Spartinivicinus poritis: one gene and its partner. The protein of the gene in region 1 binds, or shares a complex with, the protein of each later gene. Links are inferred from orthologs where the notes say so. Each region holds a gene or a part of one and is shown on either strand. Other genes may lie near its edges.

Evidence for each region.
Region 2: the proteins of uvrD (region 1) and uvrB are in contact, whole or in part, in a crystal structure (PDB 7EGT), measured with the Thermus thermophilus proteins. The link is inferred for Spartinivicinus poritis from one-to-one orthologs. Residues at the interface, in WP_096412145.1 of Thermus thermophilus: His654, Arg656, Phe657, Gln666, Asp668, Glu669, Lys680, Arg681, Leu682, Ser683, Lys685, Tyr686, Ala687; in WP_096411307.1 of Thermus thermophilus: Glu23, Leu25, Arg26, Asp27, Gly28, Glu29, Arg30, Phe31, Arg55, Glu326, Asp327, Phe328, Glu379, Ser382, Gln383, His398, Gly400, Arg401.

Annotation. Positions count from the first base shown.
Region 1 is NZ_JAPMOU010000053.1:14,005-17,246, forward strand. What follows is about bases 239-3,151. They hold uvrD (DNA helicase II), read left to right. Parts: upstream 239-549; coding sequence 550-2,754; downstream 2,755-3,151. Other genes in these bases: hexR (transcriptional regulator HexR), read right to left, coding at 239-298; ORQ98_RS24555 (TRAP transporter substrate-binding protein), read left to right, coding at 3,095-3,151. In the rest of the region: more of hexR, read right to left, coding at 1-238; more of ORQ98_RS24555, read left to right, coding at 3,152-3,242. UniProt on the Escherichia coli protein: A helicase with DNA-dependent ATPase activity. Unwinds DNA duplexes with 3'-5' polarity. Translocates on single-stranded DNA with 3'-5' polarity. Initiates unwinding more efficiently from a nicked substrate than double-stranded DNA.
Region 2 is NZ_JAPMOU010000015.1:124,906-128,202, forward strand. What follows is about bases 330-3,297. They hold uvrB (excinuclease ABC subunit UvrB), read left to right. Parts: upstream 330-788; coding sequence 789-2,807; downstream 2,808-3,297. Other genes in these bases: ORQ98_RS13410 (pyridoxal phosphate-dependent aminotransferase), read right to left, coding at 330-592; tviB (Vi polysaccharide biosynthesis UDP-N-acetylglucosamine C-6 dehydrogenase TviB), read left to right, coding at 2,924-3,297. Also shown: more of ORQ98_RS13410, read right to left, coding at 1-329. UniProt on the Escherichia coli protein: The UvrABC repair system catalyzes the recognition and processing of DNA lesions. A damage recognition complex composed of 2 UvrA and 2 UvrB subunits scans DNA for abnormalities.

The DNA of each region.
Region 1 (3,242 bases):
TTGACTTGTAGTCGGCAGGGGAGTCATCTGGGCTAATGGCAAACTGTCCAAAGCTACTACCAGAGGCTAAACACTGTGCAAGTTGTAACTTGAAGTCCTGAAAACCACTACAGCCCACTGCACGACAAAACCGGAGTACCGTTGGTTCGCTTATCTCAGCTTCTGTTGCCAGGTCGGCAATACTGATATGCATTACACGGGCAGGGCTATTAAGTACAAAGTCTGCCACTTTCTGTTCAGATCGACGAAGTTGACTGTAGCACTGCTGGATTTGTTGTAACAGCTGAATAGAAACCATGTGAGGTGAATCTTTGCTGGGCCTATTTGTAGTTATACTACAAAAAATGCATACAAACTATATGGAAATAAGGCTAAGCCAGTCTAACCTGGATATTTTATGGCTATCCAGGGACCTTGTGACTTGTTGAAATGTCTGGTTTAGCATTGCAAGCTAAGGTTGCTCGCCGCTAAACTAGGGCCAAACTCTGACCTAATTAAGCAAGCTTATGCTTAATTTCTGCTCTAACTACTGCCTGACTATAAATCACTATGGATGTATCCCAAACTTTAGACTCATTAAATACTGCTCAGCGTGAAGTAGTTGCTTCACCCATTGGAAATTGTCTGGTGTTGGCTGGTGCAGGTAGTGGTAAAACACGGGTATTAGTGCACCGTATTGCTTGGTTAATTCAAACGGAAGGTATTTCGCCACATGCCATTATGGCCGTGACCTTTACCAATAAAGCGGCAGCAGAAATGCGTAATCGAATTGAATCTTTATTGGGGGTGAGTACCCGCGGAATGTGGGTGGGCACTTTTCATGGGTTAGCTCACCGTTTATTGAGGCTACACTGGCGAGACGCCGGGCTGCCAGAGAACTTCCAAATATTAGATGCTGATGACCAACTGCGTTTAATTAAACGTCTTATGAAGGGCTTAAACTTAGATGAAGCCAAGTGGCCGCCCAAACAAGCTCAGTGGTACATTAATAACCAAAAAGATGAAGGGCGCCGGCCACAAAATATAGAACCTTATGGTGACCCGTTTGAAGTGACAATGCTAAAGGTGTATCAAGCCTATGAAGAAGCTTGTCGCCTATCTGGGATGGTGGATTTTGCCGAGCTGCTACTGCGTGCCCATGAGATATGGCTGCATAAACCAGAAATCTTAAAACACTATCAACAGCGATTCCGCTATTTATTGGTAGATGAGTTTCAAGACACTAATACCATTCAATACGCCTGGTTAAGGGTATTGTCTGGGAATCAAATACCCGTGATGGTGGTGGGTGATGATGATCAGTCTATATACGGCTGGCGTGGTGCAAAAATAGAGAATATCCGACAGTTTGGTAAAGACTTTTCTGATAGCCAGACTATTCGTTTGGAACAAAACTATCGATCAACCAAAACTATCTTGCAGGCAGCCAATGCTTTAATTGCCCATAACCCCAGCCGATTGGGTAAAGAATTATGGACAGAAGGTGCTAAAGGCAATGAAATACAGCTGTATGCTGGGTTCAATGAAGTTGATGAGGCACGCTTTATTGCTCAACGTATTTCCAATTATTTAGAGAACCATAAGGGTAAATATAGTGATATTGCCGTATTGTATCGCTCAAATGCTCAGTCGCGTATTTTAGAAGAAGCCTTATTAAGAGACAGTATTCCCTATCGTATATATGGTGGCTTACGATTTTTTGAACGCGCAGAAATAAAAAATGCTTTGGCTTATTTAAGGCTGTTGGTTAATCGTAATGATGATGGTGCTTTTGAGCGGGTGGTGAACTTACCAACACGTGGTATTGGTAACAAAACCCTGGAGTTTGTGCGTAGTACTGCAAAAGCCAATGACGCTAGTTTATGGCAGGCAGCTGAACAAGTGATTAACCAACGGCTGATATCAGCACGAGCAGCGAATGCATTGTCTGGATTTTTACAGCTCATTAATAATATTGATTCAGCCACTGATGAAATGGATTTGGCAGAGTTAGCTGATCAAGTAATCACTATGAGCGGGTTGATTGAATACCACCAAAAAGAAAAAGGAGAAAAAGGTCGTGCTCGGGTAGAAAACTTAGAAGAACTGGTATCGGCTTGTAAAACCTTTGACCCAGATGACTTTTTTATTGAAGGAGCAGAGCAGCAACCCAGCCCATTAGCTGCTTTTTTAGATCATGCAGCATTAGAAGCAGGTGACACCCAGGCAGATCAATTTGAAGACTGTGTGCAGCTAATGACGTTGCACTCTGCCAAGGGGCTTGAGTTTCCGTTGGTATTTTTAACGGGAATGGAACAAGGTTTATTTCCTCATAAGATATCGCTGGAAGATCCTGATGGCTTAGAGGAAGAACGACGCTTATGCTATGTAGGCATTACCCGTGCAATGGAGCAGTTGTACCTAACTTATGCTGAATCTAGGCGATTGCATGGTCAGGAAAATATAAATAGACCGTCGCGTTTTATAAAAGAAATCCCTGCTGAGTTAGTGAATGAAATACGAATAAATGCGTCTATTACCAGGCCAACTTATACTCGTGTAGCACCTCGTACAGTACAGGTAATAGCGAATAAAAGCCCAATACCTGAAACAGACTTGCAGGTTGGTCAGCGAGTGTTGCATAGTATCTTTGGCGAAGGCACTATTGTAAATTATGAAGGGCAGGGCGCTCAGGCTAGAGTCCAGGTGAATTTTGCCAATGAAGGCGCTAAGTGGCTGGTAGTCGCTTATGCTAAGCTAGAAGTTATTGAATAATTGATAAAAATAACTGCTAACAAAATAAACAACATAAAATAGAACAACAAAGGCGCAGCACTTACTGTTAATGCCCTGTAGGTAAAAAGCTCTAAAACTAAACAGCTGAAGAGTTGTTAAACTTTAAAGCTAAAAGGCAAAAGATAGTGAGCGAGTGCCTTATAACCTTTGACGGTTCAAAAAATATTACCAATGTGGATGAGGCATAGGGCAGGCTAACACCTATATGTAGGTTGGTACTAACAACCGATAAAAAAGTATTCACGCAAGGTATATTTAGAGAAAAATAACACATATTGTTTATGTTGAAGGTTTCACGAATAGATAGGGAGTCATTCATATGAAACGACGCGACTTTGTAACTGCATTAGGTATCGGGGCTGGTGCTGCTGCACTATCTGCCTGTGGCAAAAAAGAGCCTGAAGATTGTACCCAACAAGGCACAGGCGAACAGACAGCTAGCAAAGAAGTTATCCACTGGAAAATGG
Region 2 (3,297 bases), on another replicon or contig:
GATGGGCTTGAAGTACTTCAGCGAGTGCAGCTAAGTCAGCTTTGGTATAGGCGACACCGGTGGGGTTTGAGGGGCTATTCAAAACAACCAGCCGGGTTTTATCTGTAATAGCAGCTGATAGTTGTTCAGCAGTGAGCTTAAACCGGTTTTCCTCCAGGGTAGAGATAATGATGGGCCTGGCCTCTGCGATCTTTACCATATCTGGATAAGAAACCCAGTAGGGAGCAGGGATAATCACTTCATCACCAGGGTTTAACAGGGCTAAAGCTAAGTTGAAAAAGCTTTGTTTGCCACCAGAGGAAACCAGAATCTGGTTTGGCTGATAGATAAGCTGATTATCATTGGACAGTTTATTGATAATGGCTTGCTTCAGCTCGGCTGTACCATCTACGGCGGTATATTTTGTTTGACCAGCACTAATGGCTGCAATCGCGGCATCTTTAATGTGTTTGGGGGTGTCAAAATCAGGCTCACCAGCACCTAGGCCGATAATATCTTTACCTTCAGCACGTAGTGCGGCTGCACGGCTGGTGACGGCTAATGTGGGGGAAGGTTTGATGGCACTGACACGAAGGGAGAGCTGCACGTCCACCTTGATTCCTCTTAAATCGGTTTATGTGTTTACTATTTGATTTGCTCAGGCTAGCCTGTATACCCACTCGTAAAAAATGTTTACGCTTCGGGGTAATTGCCAGTCAAAAATAGTCCCAATATATTGGATTGGTATTAACTGGCTTTTTAGATCTTTTGCTCATCCATCATACTAGATGAAGCAGGCTTCAGGAACCATGACAAAGCAATTTCAAGTTGTTTCAACGTTTCAGCCGGCAGGTGATCAAGGCTCCGCGATTAAGGCTGTTGTAAAAGGGGTGAATGCTGGCCTGGCTTCACAAACTTTATTAGGGGTTACTGGGTCAGGCAAAACCTACTCAGTAGCCAAAGTGATTGAGCAGCTTCAGCGTCCCACGTTGGTGATGGCACATAATAAGACGCTAGCTGCCCAATTGTACGGCGAATTCAAAAGTTTTTTTCCTAATAATTCTGTTGAGTACTTTGTTTCTTATTATGACTATTACCAGCCAGAAGCTTATGTACCTACCTCTGATACCTATATTGAAAAAGACGCTTCAATCAATGACCACATTGAGCAGATGCGCCTTTCGGCAACAAAGGCCTTACTAGAAAGGTCTGATACCATCATAGTGGCTACTGTTTCAGCAATCTATGGTTTGGGTGATCCAGAATCTTATTTGAAAATGGTGATGCACCTTGATCGAGGTGATACAGTTGACCAGCGTACCATTCTAAGGCGACTGGCAGAGCTGCAATATACTCGTAATGATCTTGAGTTACGAAGGGGAACTTATCGAGTACGCGGTGATGTTATTGATATTTTTCCAGCAGACTCTGAACAGGAGGCCATTCGAGTTGAGCTATTTGATGAAGAGATTGACCAACTGGCTTATTTTGATCCATTGACTGGCGCTGTTACTCAGAAACTTCCCCGAGTCACCATTTTCCCTAAGTCCCACTATGTGACACCAAGACAAAAATTGTTGGATGCTGTTGAAGAAATAAAAGTTGAATTAAAAGAGCGGCTGGAGCAGCTTCGAAATAACAATAAGCTGGTTGAAGCTCAGCGCTTAGAGCAACGCACTCGCTATGATTTAGAAATGATTATAGAGCTGGGTTATTGCACAGGTATTGAAAACTACTCCCGCTATCTTTCTGGTCGGACTCCAGGTGAACCACCACCAACCCTCTTTGACTACCTGCCCGATGATGCTTTGTTAGTAATTGATGAGTCTCATGTAACCGTGCCGCAAGTGGGAGCCATGTATCGTGGTGACCGGTCCCGGAAAGAAACTCTGGTAGAATACGGCTTTCGACTACCTTCAGCCCTTGACAATCGTCCCATGAAGTTTGAAGAGTGGGAGTTGAAAAGCCCACAAACGATCTTTGTATCAGCAACACCAGGCCCTTATGAAATAGAACACCAGGGTCAGCAAGTAGAGCTGGTGGTTCGGCCAACAGGTTTGATTGATCCAGAAATAGAAGTTCGACCTGCAACCAGCCAGATTGATGACTTGCTGTCTGAGATCAGTGTGTATGTAGAGCAGCAACAGCGAGTATTGGTGACTACCTTAACTAAACGAATGGCAGAAGATTTAACAGAATTTCTTCTTGAGCATGGGGTTAAGGTTCGTTACTTGCACTCAGATATTGATACGGTTGAACGTGTAGAAATTATTCGAGACTTACGCTTGGGGGTATTTGATGTGTTGGTGGGTATTAACCTGCTAAGAGAAGGTCTGGATATGCCTGAAGTCGCTTTGGTGGCTATTTTGGATGCAGATAAAGAAGGTTTCTTGCGCTCAGATCGCTCGTTGATTCAAACCATTGGTCGTGCGGCTCGCAACATTCACGGTAAAGCGATTTTGTATGCGGATAAGATTACTGGCTCCATGCAACGTGCCATTGATGAAACTGGACGCCGCCGAGCAAAGCAGGTGGCGTATAATCAACAGCATGGCATTACGCCAAAAGGAGTGATCAAAGCCGTTGCAGATATCCTTGAAGGTGCCACTATTCCAGGGAAAAAAGGTAAGAAGGGCAAGCAGCAGAAGAAAGTTGCTGAGCCTGAAGCGCAGTATCAAGTGAAGCACGCTAGCTCGGAGAGTTTATTAGCGCAAATCAGCAAGCTTGAAGAGAAAATGTATGAGCATGCCAAGAACCTTGAGTTTGAGGAAGCAGCATCGGTACGTGATCACATTAATCAGTTAAAGCAAAATGCACTCTTACAATAGTTGGGGCTTGGTCGAGATTGCTTGCGTAGTCATTAGTGCCTACTAGGATTATACTTGCCGACAGTTTTAACCTTTAATTGATAAATGAGTTAGATTTTAGGCGGAGAAACGACTACATGGATCAGCGATTAAAAGACCGGAAAATCGCAGTAATTGGCTTAGGCTATGTGGGTTTGCCATTAGCTGTGGAGTTTGGCAAGCACTATAACACAGTAGGCTTTGATATTAATCAAACGCGAGTTGCTGAGCTGTGTGATGGTGTAGATAAAACCTTAGAAGTGGATTCAGCAGAGCTAAAAGCGGTAGATAAACTCAGTTATACAGCGAGTGTAGCTGACTTGAAAGACTGCTCTATTTATATTGTGACGGTTCCTACACCAATTGATGCCTATCGGCAGCCTGATTTAACTCCTTTAACCAAAGCCAGTGAAATGCTCGCTAAAGTAATCAGCAACGGTGATATTGTTATCTATGAATCAACAGTTTACCC